Regions from separate parts of the Streptomyces sp. NPDC006314 genome, predicted to be linked through region 1. Evidence: riboswitches for the same ligand, from Rfam matches in the RefSeq annotation. Region 1 holds a riboswitch; the other holds the start of a gene.
The links. A riboswitch is a leader RNA that binds a small molecule or an ion and turns the genes downstream of it on or off. The one in region 1 is predicted to bind glycine.
Positions count from the first base shown of each region.

Region 1 (9,350 bases):
TCTCCCTCGCCACCAGCCGGACCGAGGGCCTGTCGATCCGCAACCAGCTCCCCGGCACGGTCACCCGCCTCGTGCTCGGCGAAGCCATGGCGACCGTGAAGGTCACCGTGGACGGCGGCGAACTGACCGCCGCGATCACCAAGGACGCGGCCGGTGACCTCGGCCTTTTCGTGGGCTCCGATGTCGTCGCCCTGATCAAGTCGACGGAGGTCGCGCTGGCCACGGCGAAGCAGACCTGAGGCCTGGTCGGACACGGCGCGGCGAAACGCGAGGGCCCCGCCCAGGCACGGACGGGGCCCTCACACGCTCGCTCAGTCCTCGTACGCGTCCAGCGGCGGGCAGGAGCACACCAGGTTGCGGTCACCGAAGGCCTGGTCGATACGGCGCACCGGCGGCCAGTACTTGTCGGCCACCGAGACGCCGGCCGGGAAGACGGCCTCCTCGCGGCTGTAGGCGTGCGTCCACTCCCCGCCGAGCGCGGCGGCGGTGTGCGGGGCGCCCCGCAGCGGGTTGTCCTCCGCGGGCCATTCCCCAGAGCCGACCTTCTCGATCTCGGCGCGGATGGCGATCATCGCGTCGCAGAACCGGTCCAGCTCGGTGAGGTCCTCCGACTCGGTCGGCTCGATCATCAGCGTGCCGGCCACCGGGAAGGACATGGTCGGCGCGTGGAAGCCGTAGTCGATCAGGCGCTTGGCCACGTCGTCCACGCTCACGCCGGTCGCCTTGGTCAGCGGGCGCAGGTCGATGATGCACTCGTGCGCGACGAGGCCGCCGGGGCCGGTGTAGAGCACCGGGTAGTGCGGCTCCAGGCGCTTGGCGATGTAGTTCGCCGAGAGCACGGCGACCTGCGTGGCCCGCTTCAGGCCCTCGCCGCCCATCAGTCGGACGTACGCCCACGAGATCGGCAGGATGCCCGCGGAACCCCACGGCGCCGCCGAGATCGGGCCGACGCCCGTCTCGGGGCCGGCCGCCGGCTGCAGAGGGTGGTTGGGCAGGTACGGCGCCAGGTGCGACCGGACGGCCACCGGGCCGACACCCGGGCCGCCGCCACCGTGCGGGATGCAGAAGGTCTTGTGCAGATTCAGGTGGGAGACGTCACCACCGAAGTGGCCCGGCTTGGCCAGGCCGACCAGGGCGTTGAGGTTGGCACCGTCGACGTAGACCTGGCCGCCGGCCTCGTGCACCTGAGCGCAGATGTCGGCCACGTGCTCCTCGAACACACCGTGCGTCGACGGGTAGGTGATCATGAGCACCGCGAGTTCGTCGCGGTACTGCTCGATCTTCGCCCGCAGGTCGTCGACGTCGATCTCGCCGTCCTCGGCCGTCTTGACGACGACGACCTTCATGCCGGCCATCACGGCGCTGGCCGCGTTCGTGCCGTGCGCGGAGGACGGGATCAGGCACACCGTGCGCTGCTCGTCGCCGTTGGCGCGGTGGTAGCCGCGTACGGCCAGCAGACCGGCCAGCTCGCCCTGCGAACCGGCGTTCGGCTGGAGCGAGACCTTGTCGTAGCCGGTGACCTCGGCGAGACGTTCCTCCAACTCGCGGATGAGCGTGAGGTAGCCCTCGGCCTGCTCGGCGGGCGCGAAGGGGTGCAGCTGGCCGAACTCGGGCCAGGTGACCGGCTCCATCTCGGTGGTCGCGTTGAGCTTCATGGTGCAGGAGCCCAACGGGATCATGCCGCGGTCGAGCGCGTAGTCGCGGTCGGCGAGCTTGCGCAGGTAGCGCAGCATCGCGGTCTCGGAGCGGTGTTCGTGGAAGACCGGGTGGGTCAGGTAGTCGTCGGTGCGCAGCAGGGCCTCGGGCAGGGCCTCCTCGGCCGCGGCGTCCAGCGCCTCGATGTCGCCCTCGACACCGAAGGCGGAGAAGACCGCGCTCAGCTGGGCCCGGTTGGTGGTCTCGTCGCAGGACAGGGAGACGTGGTCGGCGTCGACCGGTCGCAGGTTGACGCCGTTGTCGCGGGCGGCGGCGACGATCTCGGCGGCCTTGCCCGGCACGCGCGCGGTGACGGTGTCGAAGTAGGTGCCGTGGACGATCTCCACGCCGCCGGCCTTCAGGCCCTCGGCGAGGATCGTGGCGTAGCGGTGGGTGCGGCGGGCGATGGTCCGCAGCCCCTCCGGCCCGTGGTAGACGGCGTACATGCCGGCCATGACGGCGAGCAGCACCTGGGCGGTGCAGATGTTGCTGGTGGCCTTCTCACGGCGGATGTGCTGCTCACGCGTCTGGAGCGCGAGCCGGTAGGCCCGGTGCCCGTCGGCGTCGACCGAGACGCCCACGAGCCGGCCCGGCAGGCTGCGCGCGAACTTCTCCTGCACCGCCATGTAGCCCGCGTGCGGCCCACCGAAGCCCATCGGCACACCGAAGCGCTGGGTGGTACCGACGGCGATGTCCGCGCCCAGCTCGCCCGGCGAGGTCAGCAGGGTCAGCGCGAGCAGGTCGGCGGCGACGGTGACGAGGGCGCCCAGCTGGTGCGCCTGGTCGATGACCGGCTTGATGTCGCGTACGGCACCGGAGGCGCCCGGGTACTGGATCAGCACGCCGTTGATCTCGCGCTCGGCGATCTCGGCCGGGATGCCGTCGCTGAGGTCGGCGACGACGACCTCCAGGCCGGTCGGCTCGGCGCGGGTCTCGATGACGGCGATGGTCTGCGGCAGCGCGTCCGCGTCGACCAGGAACAGGCCCTTCTTGTTCCTGCCCATGCGCCGGGACAGCGCCATCGCCTCTGCGGCGGCCGTGCCCTCGTCCAGCAGGGAAGCGCCGGAGGTGGGCAGACCGGTCAGCTCGGCGACCATGGTCTGGAAGTTCAGCAGGGCCTCAAGACGGCCCTGGGAGATCTCCGGCTGGTACGGCGTGTAGGCCGTGTACCAGGCCGGGTTCTCCATGACGTTGCGCAGGATGACGGGCGGGGTGAAGGTGCCGTGGTAGCCGAGACCGATCATCGAGCCGAGGACCTGGTTGCGGTCGGCGAGCGAGCGCAGCTCGGCGAGCACCTCGACCTCGGTACGGGCGCCCGGCAGGTCCAGGGCGTCGGCGTTCTTGATCACATCCGGGACCGCGGCGGCGGTCAGCTCGTCGAGGGAGCCGTAGCCGACGTGCGCGAGCATCTTGGCCCGCGCCTCCTGATCGGGCCCGATGTGGCGCTGCTCGAAGGAGATGCCCTGCTCGAGCTCGGAGAGCGGAATGCGATGGGCGGTCATTGCGGAGGCCTCCTGGTCTGACGCGACCTGCGAGGGGCACCACGGCGCGGGTGCCCGGACGGCCTCCCCCTCTGTCATCTCAACCTGAGAGCTTCACCGGGTGCCCGAGGGTCCCGGCTTTCACCGTCGGTGAGAGCGGAAGCCGTCGACACCCGCTCTGCTTTCCAGAGTGACCTCGTCCGTGCGGTACGTGAGCCTGAGAGATTCCGGGGAGGATTTGCTCCTTCGGCGCCTCCGATGTGGTCGGAGGACTCTCCCGCACGGGGTCAGCAGCCGTTGTCAGCCTACCAGCGAGGTCAACGCCTGAGCCTTCGAGTGGCCGCCTCCTTGAATGTGCTCTTTTGTAGTGCTTACGGATGAGTTGCGACCAAGTGGAGGGAGAGGGGCCGTGCAGACCGACATCGATCCGCGCAACCTGATCGGCCGCAAGGCGTTCGACCGCAGTGGCGCCAAGATCGGCACCATCGACGAGGTGTATCTCGACGACGCGACCGGCGTGCCCGAATGGGCGGCCATACGCACCGGCCTGTTCTCCCGGGACGCCTTCGTCCCGCTGGAACCGAGCGAGCTGATCGACGGCGCCCTCCGGGTCCCCTTCGACCGCGCCCTCATCAAGGACGCCCCCGACTTCGGCGTGGGCCGCCACCTCTCCCCCGAGCAGGAACTCCAGCTCTACCACCACTACGGACTCGACCTGGCCCCACCTCCCCCGTTCCCGGACCATGACTTCGGCAGGCTTGCGGGTACGGAGGAGGCCTGATCCCCGTCCGAGTCGTCCCCCCGTGGCGGCCCATCCGAGGCACTGGCGGCGTCGCGGTGCCGTTTCTCCCCAAGGCCGGCCCCCAGAACCAGCGGCAGCGGCTCCGCCGGCTCCAGCGCCGGATCGTCGACCCGAAACGTCCGTACCCGGCCCGGTTCCGACTGGGGTGTCTCGAAGCGCACCGTGACCCGGCCCAGGCCGCTGCCCTGCACCCAGCCGTGGCCCCACTCGGCGTGCCGTACGTCCTGCCCGGCACGCCACTGACGCTCGGTGGGCTCCGGCTGTTCCGCCACGGCCTCGGGCACGGCGTCCTCGGCGAGGTCTCCCGCCGCCCGCTCACCCGCCGCCTGGGCGAACAGATCCTCCTGGGTGTAGTCGGCGAGTCCGGTGACACCCACGCCGAGCAGCCGTACCCCGCCTGTGGTGTCCACCGAGTCCAGCAGCCGCGCGGCCGCCTCCCTGATGACCGCCGGATCGTCCGTGGGCCCTCTGAGCGTCTCGGAGCGGGTGAGCGTCGAGAAGTCGTAGCGCCGCACCTTCAGCACGATGGTCCGCCCCGACAGCCCGGCGCCGCGCAGCCGCCGCACGCACCGGTCGGCGAGCCGCTGCACCTCCAGGCCGACCCGCAGCCGGTCGTGGATGTCCACGTCGTAGGTGTCCTCGACCGACACCGACTTCGCCTCCCGCTCGGCCACCACCGGCCGCTCGTCGCGGGCCAGCGCCATGGCGTACAGCGCGTGCCCGTGCGCCTTGCCGAGCAGCCGCACGAGTTCGTCCTCGCCGGCCTCGGCCAGCTCCTCGACCGTGGTGATCCCGGCCCTGCGCAGATGGTCCCCGGTGGCCGGCCCGACCCCCGGGAGGGTCCGCACCGGCATCGGCCCCAGCAGCGCCCGCTCGGTCCCCGGCTCGATGACCACGAGACCGTCGGGCTTGGCCTGCTCGGAGGCGATCTTAGCGAGCATCTTGGAGGCGGCGAGCCCCACCGACCCGGTGAGTCCCGTGACCGTCCGGATGTCCGCGCGCAGCTGCACCCCGGCCAGCCGCGCCGACTCCTCGTCCCAGGCCGCTCCCCCGGCCTCCAGATCCACGAACGCCTCGTCCAGGCTGAGCGGCTCGACCAGCGGCGACAGCTCCCGCAGCAGCGCCATCACCTGTTCGCTGACCGACCGGTACAGGGCGAAGCGCGGCACCAGGTACGCGGCATTGGGTGCCAGCCGGCGCGCCTGTGCCATGGGCATCGCCGAGTGCACCCCGAAGACCCGTGCCTCGTACGACGCCGTGGCCACCACTCCCCGCGGTCCGAGCCCGCCCACCACGACCGCCTTGCCGCGCAGGCTCGGCTTGGACGCCTGCTCCACCGAGGCGAAGAAGGCATCCATGTCGAGATGCAGGATCGTGGGCGCGTTTCTCACATGTCCGATGCTGCACCACGGCACTGACATCGATGGTGCGGTGGCACCGCAGGGCGCCCGATCGGCCCGGTGGTCAGACCGCCCGGTTGCGGCGCCGCGCCAGCTCGTCCGCGGGGTTGTGGCCGACGAGGGTCTCGCCCGTGTCGACGCGCTCACCGTGCAGCTGGGAGAGCGCGCTTTCCACGTCCCGCCACACCACGCCGACGGCGATCCCGAAGATGCCCTGACCGCCCTGGAGCAGGGCGTGGACCTCGTCCGGCGAGGTGCACTCGTACACCGTGGCGCCGTCGCTCATCAGGGTCATCCGCTCAAGGTCGCGGAAACCGCGTTCCCTGAGGTGCTGGACGGCCGTGCGGATGTTCTGGAGCGAGACACCGGTGTCCAGGAACCGCTTGACGATCTTCAGGACGACGACGTCCCGGAAGCTGTACAGACGCTGGGTGCCCGACCCGTACGCGGGTCGCACGCTCGGCTCGACGAGGCCCGTCCGGGCCCAGTAGTCGAGTTGCCGGTAGGTGATGCCGGCGGCCGCGCAGGCCGTGGGCCCGCGGTAGCCGATCTCCTCGGACGTCATGGACGCCGCCCCTCCGCCGTTCGGCACCGCCGTCGGCCGCTGCGGAGCGTGATCGACCGCGCTGCTGTGATGGGGGTATCCCCCGCTCGAACACAGCTGAGAGCTCGGGGGAGGGTACAGACCGCTCTCCCCGAAACCGCGTTCCGGGGCACCCCCAGCCGTACCGTCGCCGCTGATTCTCACGCCGACCTCCGTCCTTGACCTGCCTTCTCGACGGTAGGCAGTCACCAGGGGCGCGTCAACGATCGCCACACTCGGCACGCCGAGTGATAATCACCCTAGGAGTGGTTTTCCGTGCCCCACCGCGGGGAAAGGCTAGCCGAATGCCCTCTCGGAGGGCCGCAGGACGCTCTCAATGGCCGGTGGCAATTGCCCGCTCGGCCCGGCTACGCGCGGTCAGTGGCCGGTCCCGCGAACGCCTGGTGCGGCGGGCCGGCCTCGCACCGGCTCCCGCTCACTGACTGCTCGTGCCGAAGTCCTCGGGCGAGATCTGGTCGAGGAACTCGCGGAACTTCTCCACCTCGTCCTCCTGCTCGTCCGGAATGGCGATGCCCGCGTCGTCCAGCACCGTGTCACTGCCGTAGATCGGCGTTCCGGTGCGCAGGGCCAGCGCTATGGCATCCGAGGGACGGGCGCTGACCTCTACCCCGCTGGCGAAGACCAGCTCCGCGTAGAAGACGCCTTCCCGCAGATCGGTGATGCGTACTTCGGTCAGCTCCTGGCCGACGGCCTCCAGCACGTCCTTGAACAGGTCGTGGGTCAGCGGTCGCGCGGGGGCCATGCCCTGCTGGGCGAAGGCGATCGCCGTCGCCTCCCCCGGCCCGATCCAGATGGGGAGGTAACGGTCGCCCCCCACTTCGCGCAGGAGCACGATCGGTTGGTTGGAGGGCATTTCGACCCGGACACCTACGACATCGAGCTCGTTCACACAGCAACCCTAGGCCGTGGTCGGGACGTTTGGGTAGTCGGGCCGGGAACAGGTGCCCGATCCGGCCGCTCCGGGACCCGTGGCTTCAGGCCAGCCGCACACCCAGAGCGGTCTTCACCAGGGCGGCGTGCAGCTTCACCGTGAGCGCCGCCAGCTCCTTCGTACGGGCCTCGGCATGCGCCCTGGTCTGCGGATTGCGGTGGCGCCTGAGCGGGGCCACCACCTGGTCGACGAGACCCGCCTCGCGGTCGGCGGCGGCCTTCATCACCCGGAGGTGGCGCGGCTCGATACCGAACCGGCCCAGTTCGGCGATGAGGGAGGCGACGGTGACGGCCTCGGCGTCGTACGCCCCGTCCTCCAGGGGCGCGATGAGCCCGTAGGACTCCCACTCCGTGAGTTCCGCCTCGCCGATGTCCGCGGCCGCCAGCAGCTCGGCCCTGCCGATCCGGGCCACCGTGCGCCCCTCGGACGGCTCCGGTGCGTCGTCCGCGGTGCGCTGGCGCCCCACCAGCGGCAGCGGGACGGCCTCGCCCCGCTCCATGGCGTCCAGGTGCTCACGGATGACCCTGAGCGGCAGATAGTGGTCCCGCTGCATCCGCAGGACGTGCCCGAGGCGCTCGACGTCCCCGGCGGTGAACTTGCGGTACCCCGAGGGGGTCCGCTGCGGTTCGATGAGGCCCTCCGACTCCAGGAAGCGGATCTTGGAGATGGTGACCTCGGGGAACTCGTCACGCAGCGCGTTCAGCACCGTGCCGATGCTCATCAGCACACTGTCCCTGGCGGCGGTACCGCTTCGGGCACCGCCGCTCGGTGTTTGAAGCATGGACCTTCCCTGGGGCCGGCCCCCGGACGCCGGTCCGGGGGCGGGTCAGATGCCCTGCCGGCTCGCGTAGAACACCAGCCGGTACTTGCCGATCTGCACCTCGTCTCCGTTCGACAGAGCGACCTGGTCGATCCGCTCGCGGTTGACATACGTGCCGTTCAGGCTGCCCACGTCGGCCACGGTGAACGAGCCGTCCGGGCCGCGCCGGAACTCCACGTGCCGACGTGAGACCGTCACGTCGTCGAGGAAGATGTCGCTCTGCGGATGACGGCCGGCCGTGGTCAGGTCGCTGTCCAGCAGGAAGCGGCTGCCCGAGTTCGGTCCCCGGCGCACCACCAGCAGCGCCGAGCCCAGCGGGAGCGCGTCGACCGCGGCCTGCGCCTCCGGCGAAAGCATGGGCAGCGGGGTCTGGCCGGTCGCCTCGGCCTCGTAGGCCTCGAGGCCGGAGATCGAGATCGTGGACGTCGTCTCGGAGGCACGCTCGGGCGTCACTCCGGGACGCAGCGGCGCGCCGCAGTTGGAGCAGAAGCGGGCGTTCTCCGCGTTGCGGTTACCGCACCTCGTACACACCAGGACCGACATGGACGGATCCTCCTGCCGCGGCTGCCCCGCCGGGGCGTTGGACGCGTACGGGCCGGGGGTAAACCCTCCACCCGTACCTGAGGTTGACGGTTGCCCGAAACCTATGCCGCCGGACTGGGCAGGGTCAACAGACGCCGCGCCCTGACCACCGGAAATGTCACCGCCCGGACCAGCGACCTGGTCCCGGAACAGCGGACGCTGGCCTTCCGCGTCAGGCTGTGCGCGATGGCGAGCGGTCGCGTTGTCGCTGCCCTCTCGCGCGCTCTTGCCGAACAACTTCGCAAACAACTTCACGGGCGATTCCCCTTGACCGAAACAGACCCGCCCGTGGGGCAGGACGAACCCTGATTGCCTACACCGGCCGAGCCGGACATCATCACAACGTCCGTATCCGCCAAACAGTTTCCACCACGCACCACCCCTTCAGTGCGCCGACCCCCCGCAACCTCATGCCCGTGCCGGAAGTTCCCCATGCGCCGCCGGTTCACTGGGAGGACGACCGAGAGTAGTCAGGCCGCTTCGCCTGCCGCAAGGCGTCCACGACGATCTTGTCCGACCGCTCGACGGTCACCGTGGCCTGCTCCTTCTCCAGGGTCTGCACCACGCCTCCGGGAATGTTCAGTGCCGGCTCCAGATCCTGCGGCTTGCCGATGACCTGGAAACGATAGGGAGCGTTGATCTTGTTCCCGTCGACGCTCACCGACTTGCCGGAGTCCGTGAAGTAGGTGTTCGCGACCACGCGGACACCGTTGACCTGGATCGCCTCCGCACCGGCCGCGCGCAACTCCTGGATCGCGTCGAGCAGCATGTCCGCCTTGACCGTCCCCTTCATGTCCTCGATCGTCATCGTGATGCCGGGACCCCGAGCCGCCACGGTGCCCGCCAGGATGCCGAGTTGCCTCTCCTTCTCGGCGGTCTGCTTGCGAGCCTCCGCGGCCTGGTCCGAGCTGCTCTGCAGCTCCTGACGCTGTTTCTCCAGTCCCTGCTTCTCGTCCTGAAGACGCTGGGTACGCGAATCCAGTTCATCGAGGATGCGAACAAGATCTTCTTGACGTGCGCCACGCAACGCGCTGC
Region 1 is NZ_JBEXRL010000008.1:338,940-348,289, forward strand. Features, by position in the region: gene ABZ079_RS17875 (TOBE domain-containing protein) at 1-239, shown strand, start outside; gene gcvP (aminomethyl-transferring glycine dehydrogenase) at 312-3,197, opposite strand; glycine riboswitch at 3,372-3,466, opposite strand; gene ABZ079_RS17885 (PRC-barrel domain-containing protein) at 3,586-3,957, shown strand; gene ABZ079_RS17890 (DNA polymerase IV) at 3,879-5,369, opposite strand; gene ABZ079_RS17895 (MerR family transcriptional regulator) at 5,443-6,126, opposite strand; gene ABZ079_RS17900 (bifunctional nuclease family protein) at 6,398-6,871, opposite strand; gene ABZ079_RS17905 (MerR family transcriptional regulator) at 6,957-7,694, opposite strand; gene ABZ079_RS17910 (FHA domain-containing protein) at 7,740-8,570, opposite strand; gene ABZ079_RS17915 (DUF881 domain-containing protein) at 8,761-9,350, opposite strand, start outside.

Region 2 (9,350 bases), on a different contig from region 1:
TCATCTCGACCTTGATGACGATCGGCGCGTGGTCGGGGTGGAGCTGGTTCCAGGCGGCGATGTTGTCCAGGCAGCTGCCGAGATCCTGGTTGCGTCTGCTGCCGTACAGCTCGCCCGGGGTCCTGGCGGCTTCGCAGTTGTTGTCGTTGCCCAGCGGGTTGCCGTGGCTGACCCGCCAGCGGTGGCTGAGGGCGTCGGCGTACACGTCCAGCTCCAGCAGCGAGGCGCCGGAGTCCAACGCCTGCGCGAAGTAGGGGTACTTGGCCTTCTCGTACGCGTTGTGCGTGCCGATCGCCGTCGTCTCGGAGAACTTCGCCGGCGTCGCGTGGGCGTTGCCCGGCACCACCGTAAGCAGAGTGGCGGCGCCCACGAGCGCCGCCAGCCGTCTGATCACCCGCATGCTCGAACTCCCTTTCGTTGCCGCTGGGTTGGCGGCAGCGTAGGGGTGAGCGGTTACTGTGCGGTAGCCCCTGGGGGAACATCGGCCTCAGCGCGGGGCGCACGCCGGTACAGGCGCGCCGTCTCAGGGTCGAGGGCGAGCGCGGTGACCTGCTGGGTGCCGGCGTCGAACGGGCGTCCCGGGGACCGCGGGCGGGCGGGTGCCGTAACATCCCGCAGCAGCTCGCCGGCGCTGCCGGCGAGCTGCTGCGTGTGCGGTACTGGGGAGCACGGGGCGGACCGGGCGGCCAGGCCGAATCCGCTCAGGCCCCCGCGCTTTGGACGTGCCGGGACCAGCGCGGGCGTCTTCCGTCCCTTGTCCGGGCCGGAGTCCGGCGGCGGCACCTCGTGCCCGGTGACCACCAGGGCCTCACCGGCTCGACGGCGGGGCGGTGAGGGGGCCACGGCAACAGCCCCCGCGGGTGGCCGCCGCGCTCGGGGCGCTGCGGCCTTCTGCAGTGGAACCGGTGCCGGCCGCCGGTCAGCACTCGATGATGTTCACCGCAAGGCCGCCCCGCGCCGTCTCCTTGTACTTCACCGACATGTCCGCGCCTGTGTCCTTCATGGTCTTGATGACCTTGTCCAGGGACACCTTGTGGGAGCCGTCGCCGCGCATCGCCATCTTCGCGGCCGTGACCGCCTTCACCGCGGCCATGCCGTTGCGCTCGATGCAGGGGATCTGGACGAGGCCGCCGACCGGGTCGCAGGTCAGTCCCAGGTTGTGCTCCATGCCGATCTCGGCCGCGTTCTCGACCTGCTCCGGGGAGCCGCCCAGGACCTCCGCCAGCGCGCCGGCCGCCATGGAGCAGGCGGAGCCGACCTCGCCCTGGCAGCCGACCTCGGCACCGGAGATGGAGGCGTTCTCCTTGAAGAGCATGCCGATGGCGCCCGCGGCGAGCAGGAAGCGGACGACACCGTCCTCGTCGGCGCCGGGCACGAAGTTGATGTAGTAGTGCAGGACCGCCGGGATGATGCCCGCCGCGCCGTTCGTGGGTGCGGTGACGACTCGGCCGCCGGCCGCGTTCTCCTCGTTCACCGCCATCGCGTAGAGCGTGATCCACTCCATCGCATGCGCCAGCGGATCACCTTCGGCGCGCAGCTGGCGGGCCGAGACGGCCGCGCGGCGGCGGACCTTCAGGCCGCCGGGCAGGATGCCCTCGCGGGACATGCCGCGCCGCACGCACTCGCGCATCACGCGCCAGATCTCCAGCAGGCCCGCCCGGATCTCCTCCTCCGTGCGCCAGGCCCGCTCGTTCTCCAGCATGAGGGAGGAGATCGACAGGCCCGTCTCCTTCGTGAGACGCAGCAGCTCGTCGCCCGTGCGGAACGGGTACTTCAGGACCGTGTCGTCCAGCTTGATGCGGTCCGCGCCCACCGCGTCCTCGTCGACGACGAAGCCGCCGCCGACCGAGTAGTAGGTCTTCGAAAGAAGCTCGGCGCCCTGAGCGTCGTACGCCCAGATCGTCATGCCGTTGGCGTGGTACGGCAAAGCCTTGCGACGGTGCAGGATCAGGTCGTCGTCGAAGGAGAAGGGGATCTCGTGCTCGCCGAGGACCTTCAGACGCCCCGCCTGCTTGATCGTCTCCACCCGCTCGTCGGCCGTCTCCACGTCCACCGTGCGCGGGGAAGTGCCCTCCAGGCCGAGGAGGACCGCCTTCGGGGTGCCGTGGCCGTGGCCGGTCGCGCCGAGCGAGCCGTACAGCTCGCAGCGCAGGGACGCGACGGAACCGAGCAGGTCCTCGTTGCGCAGCCGGCGGGCGAACATGCGCGCCGCGCGCATCGGGCCGACCGTGTGGGAGCTGGACGGGCCGATGCCGATCGAGAACAGGTCGAAGACCGAGATGGCCACGGGTGACTCCTCAATACGGGGTGGTGCAGGGCGGTGCAGGGGTGGGGCACCGCGCGCACTGTTCTTCCAGTGTGCGCGGTGCCCCGCAAAAGGTGACTTACTTGTTCAGACCCGGGTACAGCGGGTGCTTGTCGGCCAGGGCCTTCACCCGGGCCTTCAGGGCATCCGCGTCGTAGGACGGCTTCAGCGCCTCCGCGATCACGTCCGCGACCTCGGCGAAGTCGTCGGCCGTGAAGCCGCGGGTCGCCAGGGCGGGCGTGCCGATGCGCAGGCCCGAGGTGACCATCGGCGGGCGCGGGTCGTTCGGGACGGCGTTGCGGTTGACCGTGATGCCCACCTCGTGGAGGCGGTCCTCGGCCTGCTGCCCGTCCAGCTCGGACTCACGCAGGTCGACCAGGATCAGGTGTACGTCGGTGCCGCCGGAGAGCACGTTCACGCCGGCCTCGCGGGCGTCGGCCGCCGTGAGCCGCTCGGCGAGGATGCGCGCACCCTCCACCGTACGGCGCTGACGCTCCCGGAACTCCTCCGAGGCGGCGACCTTGAAGGAGACCGCCTTGGCCGCGATCACGTGCTCCAGGGGACCGCCCTGGAAGCCCGGGAAGACGGACGAGTTCAGTTTCTTCGCGAAGTCCTTCTTCGCGAGGATGATGCCGCCGCGCGGGCCGCCGAGGGTCTTGTGGGTCGTGGAGGTGACCACGTCCGCGTACTCGACCGGGTTCGGGTGCAGACCGGCGGCGACCAGGCCCGCGAAGTGCGCCATGTCGACCCACAGGTACGCGTCGACCTCGTCGGCGATCCGGCGGAACTCGGCGAAGTCCAGCTGGCGCGGGTACGCCGACCAGCCCGCGATGATCACCTTGGGGCGGTGCTCCTTGGCGAGCTTCTCGACCTCGGCCATGTCGACCAGGCCGGTCGCGGCGTCCACGTGGTAGGCGACCACGTCGAACTGCTTGCCGGAGAAGTTCAGCCGCATCCCGTGGGTCAGGTGGCCGCCGTGCGCGAGGTCCAGGCCGAGGATGGTGTCCCCGGGCTGGGCCAGCGCGAACAGCGCGGCCTGGTTCGCGGAGGCACCGGAGTGGGGCTGCACGTTGGCGTACTCGGCGCCGAACAGCTCCTTGAGCCGGTCGATGGCGATCTGCTCGGCGACGTCGACGTGCTCACAGCCGCCGTAGTAGCGGCGGCCCGGGTAGCCCTCGGCGTACTTGTTGGTGAGGACCGAGCCCTGCGCCTCCATCACCGCGAGCGGCGCGAAGTTCTCGGAGGCGATCATCTCCAGGGTCGACTGCTGGCGGTCCAGCTCGGCGTCGACCGCGGCGGCGATCTCCGGGTCCAGCTCGTGCAGGGACGTGTTCAGGACGGTCATGGGACTACGACTCCTCAGCCGGCGGTGTGGGCGGCGTACTCGTCGGCGGAGAGCAGGTCGGCCGGCTCCTCCGTGACGCGTACCTTGAACAGCCAGCCACCCTCGAGGGGGGCGGAGTTGACCAGCGACGGGTCGTTGACGACGTCCTCGTTGATCTCGGTGACCTCACCGCTGACCGGCGAGTAGAGGTCGGACACCGACTTGGTCGACTCCAGCTCACCGCAGGTCTCGCCCGCCTCCACGGTGGAACCGACCTCGGGGAGCTGGGCGTAGACCACATCGCCGAGCGCGTTGGCCGCGAACTCGGTGATGCCGACCGTCGCGACGCCGTCCTCGGCGGCCGACAGCCACTCGTGCTCCTTGCTGTAGCGCAGCTGCTGGGGGTTGCTCATGGCCTGAATTCTCCTGTACGCGCGGGAGTGCTGGTGAAGGGGGGACTGCTGGAGCTGCTCGTGAGCAGGGGGGGATGTGCGCAGGGTCACGTCATCTGGACGCTCCGCGCCCAGTGTCTACTTCTGGCGCTTGTAGAACGGCAGCGCCACGACCTCGTACGGCTCGTGGCTGCCCCGGATGTCCACGCCGACGCCCTCGCTGCCCGGCGCCGCGTGCGCCGCGTCGACGTACGCCATGGCGATCGGCTTGCCCAGGGTGGGGGAGGGGGCGCCGGAGGTGACCTCGCCGATCACCCGGCCGCCCGCGACGACGGCGTACCCGGCGCGCGGCACCCGGCGGCCCTCGGCGACCAGGCCGACCAGGACCCGGGGAGGCTCGGAAGCGGCGCGCTCAGCGGCCTCCGCGAGCGCCTCGCGTCCCACGAAGTCGCCCTCCTTCTCGAACTTGACCACCCGGCCGAGCCCGGCGTCGAAGGGGGTCAGCTCCGTGGTCAGCTCGTGCCCGTACAGCGGCATGCCCGCCTCCAGGCGCAGCGTGTCCCGGCAGGACAGACCGCACGGGACCAGGCCGACGCCCTCGCCCGCCTTGGTCAGCGCCTGCCACAGCTCCACCGCGTGCTCCGGCTTCACGAACAGCTCGAAGCCGTCCTCGCCGGTGTAGCCGGTGCGGGCGATCAGCGCCGGGACACCGGCGACCGTGCCGGGCAGGCCGGCGTAGTACTTCAGGCCGTCCAGGTCGGCGTCGGTGAGGGACTTCAGGATGCCGGGGGACTCCGGGCCCTGGACGGCGATCAGCGCGTAGGCGTCCCGGTCGTCGCGTACCTCGGCGTCGAAGCCGGCGGCGCGCTCGGTCAGCGCCTCCAGCACCACCTGGGCGTTGGAGGCGTTGGCCACGACCATGTACTCGGTCTCGGCCAGCCGGTAGACGATCAGGTCGTCCAGGATGCCGCCGCCGGCCTGGCAGATCATGGTGTAGCGGGCGCGGCCGACGCCGACGGAGGCGATGTTGCCGACCAGGGCGAAGTTCAGGAAGGCGGCCGCCTCGGCGCCGGTGACGGTGATCTCGCCCATGTGGGAGAGGTCGAACAGGCCGGCCCTGGTCCGCACCGCGAGGTGCTCGTCGCGCTCGGAGCCGTAGCGCAGGGGCATGTCCCAGCCGGCGAAGTCGGTCATCGTCGCACCGAGCGAGCGATGCAGCGCATCCAGCGCGGTGTGGCGGAGTTCGGTACTGCTCATCGGTCGGTCGTCTCCCAAGGCGATGGGGTCCCCCGCGCGAGCGCAGCCGAGCGCGGGGAAGGCGAGGAACGTTCCTCCCCATCTGTCATCGGAACCTGAGAGGTTCGCCACGACCGCCACAGGGACGATCACGGCTTGCACCTTGGGTGGAGCCACTGTCACAGCGACCCGCTTTTCAGATGTGCCTCGCCCGCGCGGTAACGGTGCCTGAGAGATTCAAGGGAGGGACTTGCTCCTTCGGCGCCCCAGTGACTGGGGACTCTCCCGCGCGGATTCAAACGGCCGGTATGCAGTTGGCGGGCACATCATTGCACGCCGCGCCCCCGCCCGTCAGGGCCCGCATCTGTAACCGACCTGTGGCACTACGCGCACCGAACCACCGACCGTCCCCCATTACCTTCTCTTTACATACAGCGGGCATGGGTATGACCGAGCCCACAGGGGAGGACGTTCACGGTGAACAGGACCACGGCGTACGCCGCCGCCACCGCCGCCACGACCGGCGTCGCGATGCCGAAGCAGCCCTCCGCCCCCGCTCGCGAGCGCTGCGCGGAGCGCCCCGTCCCGGTCGTCCGCGATCTGCGCGACCGCGACGGCCGCAGCCCCCACGCCCTGGTCTTCGACCCCCATGACGTCGTCGTGATCACCGGCCTGCCCGGCAGCGGCAAGTCCACGCTGATGCGCCGCGCGGTCTCCGGCCGCCGCATCGACTCCCAGGACACCCGCGACCACTTCGCGGCCCGCGTCCCCCGGGGCCTGCCGTACGCGCTCTACCGCCCCCTGGTCCGCCTCGCCCACTACGCCGGACTGCGGCGCGCGCTGCGCACCGGGGAGGGCGTCGTCGTGCACGACTGCGGCACCCAGCCCTGGGTGCGCGCGTGGCTCGCCCGCGAGGCCCGCCGCCGCGGCGGCACCCTGCACCTGCTGCTCCTCGACGTCGCACCCGGGACCGCCCGCGAAGGGCAGCGCGAGCGCGGCCGGGGCGTGTCCCGCTACGCCTTCCGCCGTCACCGCCGTGCGACCGCCCGGCTGCTCGGCGCGGTCGAGCGCGGCGAACTGCCGGTGGGCTGCGGCTCGGCGGTGCTGCTGGACCGGGCCGCGGCGGACACCCTGCGCCGCGTGGGTTTCACCGGCTGAGCACGTCACCGCGCACGGGCACCGGCCGCTGTCCCCGCCACCCGCTAGCCTTCTTGCTCACAGCAGTGGTTCCCGGCAGACGGTAGGCAGATGGACTTCCCGGCGGACATTCCCGCGGACTTCCCGGCACAGGCGCACCCCCACCCGCACGGCGGTTGGCCCGGCAACGAACTGGAGGAGGTGCTCTCGGCCTCCCTCGGCATCCCCTCCGCGGGCGGCCGGATCATCGAGGTCCTCGGCCGGAGCTTCCTGTGGATCCCCCTGCCCAACGGCGGGGGCCCGCACAGCGGCCCGCTGGACCTGCCCACGATGGACATCGACGGCCAGGCGTACGTCCCGGTGTTCAGCTCCGAGGAACAGCTCCGCCAGGTGACCGGCCCCCATATGTCGTACACCATCGCCCCCGCCGTGGAGTTCGCGCAGGGCCTGCCCCCGCAGGCGGGCATAGCCGTGAACCCCGGAGGAGTGGTCGGCATGCCGCTGCCGCCCGAGGCGGTCGCCGAACTGTGCCGCGCGGGCCGCACCCCGCTCGACGGCCCCGGCACCGGCGGCCGGGTCCGCCTCTTCGAGCCCGACTGGCAGGACGACCCGGTCGACTTCCTCGCCGCCGCGTCCGCCGAGTTCGCCGGGACCGGAGTGGTCCTCGCCGCCCGCCGCTGCCTCGCCGCCGTCGAGACGGCCGACCCGGTGATGTTCGTGGGCGTGGAACTCTCCCAGTGGGAGGGCGACCTGCGGGCACTTCCCCTGGAGGCCCTCGGCCGCGCCCTGGGCAAGGTCCCGGTCCGGTGGCCGGTCAACCTCGTCCTCCTCGACGTGGCCGACGACCCGGTGGCCGACTGGCTGAAGACGAACGTGCGGCCCTTCTACCAATACGGTCACTGACGTAGCTCGAAGGGGCGCGGAGCCGGGTCCGGTACGCGGCTCCGCCGCGGGGCGCGAGCGGCCGCCGACCACCCGCACCCGCGCACGGACCCAGAGCCGCACCCCGGTGGGCGCTTAAGCTGTCTCCACACGCGGGGCACTCCACAGAAGGGCCGGTACGACAGGTGAGCGCGAGCCACAGCGGCAGCGTCGAGCACACGCTGCGCCAGGTCACGCCCGGACGCTACGACGCCTACGAGGCCCTGCTGCGCGCCCTCGCCACCCCGTCCTCCGGCCAGATCTGGATGCTCCTGTGGCACGGCCAGGCCGGCTCCCCGGACGCCCAGTACGGGAACATGGAGGTCGACGGCTTCCACTACGCCCCCTGCGTGACCTCCGCCCAGGAGCTGTCGGCCAGCGGCTGGAACCGTTCCTACGAGGTCGTCGACGGACTGGACGTGGCCCGCACCCTCTACCCGGACCACTACGGTCTCTGGCTCAACCCGCACGCCCCGGGCGGCGGCGTCGGCATTCCCTGGCTGGATCTGCGCCGCATCGCCACCGGCCTGGACCGCCAGCCCGCCGGCCCGCTCCGGCTCGCGGAACCCGGTATCGAGATCCCGCAGTTCTACGCCCTGCTCGCGCAGAACGCCCACCGCACCCCGGCCCTGCGTTCCCTGCGCCGCGCCTGGGTGCAGCCGGCGCTCGGGGCGCCGTATCTCGCCCTCGGCCTGGACGTGTACGACACCTCGCCCGCCGCGGTCGACTCGGTGCGCGCGATGATGCAGCAGTCGGTCGGGGCGGTCCCGGAGGGGCTGCCGGTGTCGACGGTCGCGATGACCGACGACCACGACCCGGTGGTGATGTGGATGCGGGCCCACGCACGCCCGTTCTACGACCGCGAGGCCCACGCGGCCCCGCCCCAGCCCCCGCTTCAGGCACCGTCCCCGCCGCAGGCCCCCGCCGCCGGATACGGCTATCCGCCGGTGCCCGGCGGCTACTGACAGTTCTGTGCCCGCCTCTCGCTCGAGAGGCGGGCACAGTCATGTCGCTCGACACTGACACCCACGGTGGAATCCCGGCGAAACGGCTTGTGCTGCCGCAGAGCGGGACAAGCCGACATGTGGTGTGGTGCTCGTCACACGGGTGGCCGGCCGGCCGCGGGTGAGACTTCACCTGCACGGATAGTACGGAATCTCCACTGATGACCAAGATGCTCGGGTTGTAGGTATCCGGTGTCGCCAACTCGCCGTCCGGATAACGGAATCCCCAGCGCAGCATCACGGTTAGGCATCCATTCACCGCCAAGTCTGGTAAGTGATCGCCGCGCCGTTGAAGACTCCCCGCAACAAGGGGTCGCCACCTCTTGCGTATGACGGATGATCAGGCCGCCACAGCGGCAAGCGCGGGCCGGCCACCGCCGGTCGAGAGGGGTCCCTGCCAGATGACGGCGCCACTGCATGACACGACTGCGGAAGCGACCCCGACCGCACCGCCGGAGACGGAGGGCGGCAGGAAGATCGAGGGCCGGTCTCTCAAGCAGATCGCCTGGCACCGCCTGAAGCAGGACAAACTGGCTCTCGCAGGCGGGTGCACCGTTCTTTTCCTCGTACTGGTCGCGATCTTCGCCCCGCTGATCGTCTCTCTGCTCGGCCACCCGCCGAACGCGTTTCACCAGGAGGAACTGGACGAACTGACCAACCTCCCCAAGGGCACGTGGGGCGGCGTGAGCGGCGACTTCCTCTTCGGTGTCGAACCCAACAAGGGCCGGGATGTCTTCAGCCGGATCGTCTACGGCGCCCGCATCTCCCTGCTCGTGGCGTTCCTGGCCGCTGTGGTGGCGGTGGCCTTCGGCACGTTGTTCGGGATCATGGCCGGATACTTCGGCGGCTGGGTCGACTCGCTGATCAGCCGCACGATGGACGTGCTGCTGTCCTTCCCGCAGCTGCTGTTCATCATCTCCCTCGTCTCGGTCCTGCCCGACGACCTGCTGGGCCTGACCGGCACGGGCGTGCGCATCGCGGTCCTCGTCCTCGTCATCGGATTCTTCGGCTGGCCGTACGTCGGCCGTATC
Region 2 is NZ_JBEXRL010000022.1:27,086-36,435, forward strand. Features, by position in the region: gene ABZ079_RS30575 (phosphatidylinositol-specific phospholipase C domain-containing protein) at 1-400, opposite strand, end outside; gene ABZ079_RS30580 (L-serine ammonia-lyase) at 920-2,287, opposite strand; gene glyA (serine hydroxymethyltransferase) at 2,385-3,650, opposite strand; gene gcvH (glycine cleavage system protein GcvH) at 3,665-4,042, opposite strand; gene gcvT (glycine cleavage system aminomethyltransferase GcvT) at 4,160-5,278, opposite strand; glycine riboswitch at 5,464-5,555, opposite strand; gene ABZ079_RS30600 (AAA family ATPase) at 5,735-6,415, shown strand; gene ABZ079_RS30605 (enhanced serine sensitivity protein SseB) at 6,506-7,297, shown strand; gene ABZ079_RS30610 (enhanced serine sensitivity protein SseB C-terminal domain-containing protein) at 7,462-8,280, shown strand; gene ABZ079_RS30615 (ABC transporter permease) at 8,721-9,350, shown strand, end outside.
Region 2: another riboswitch for glycine. It lies ahead of gcvT (glycine cleavage system aminomethyltransferase GcvT); the one in region 1 lies ahead of gcvP (aminomethyl-transferring glycine dehydrogenase).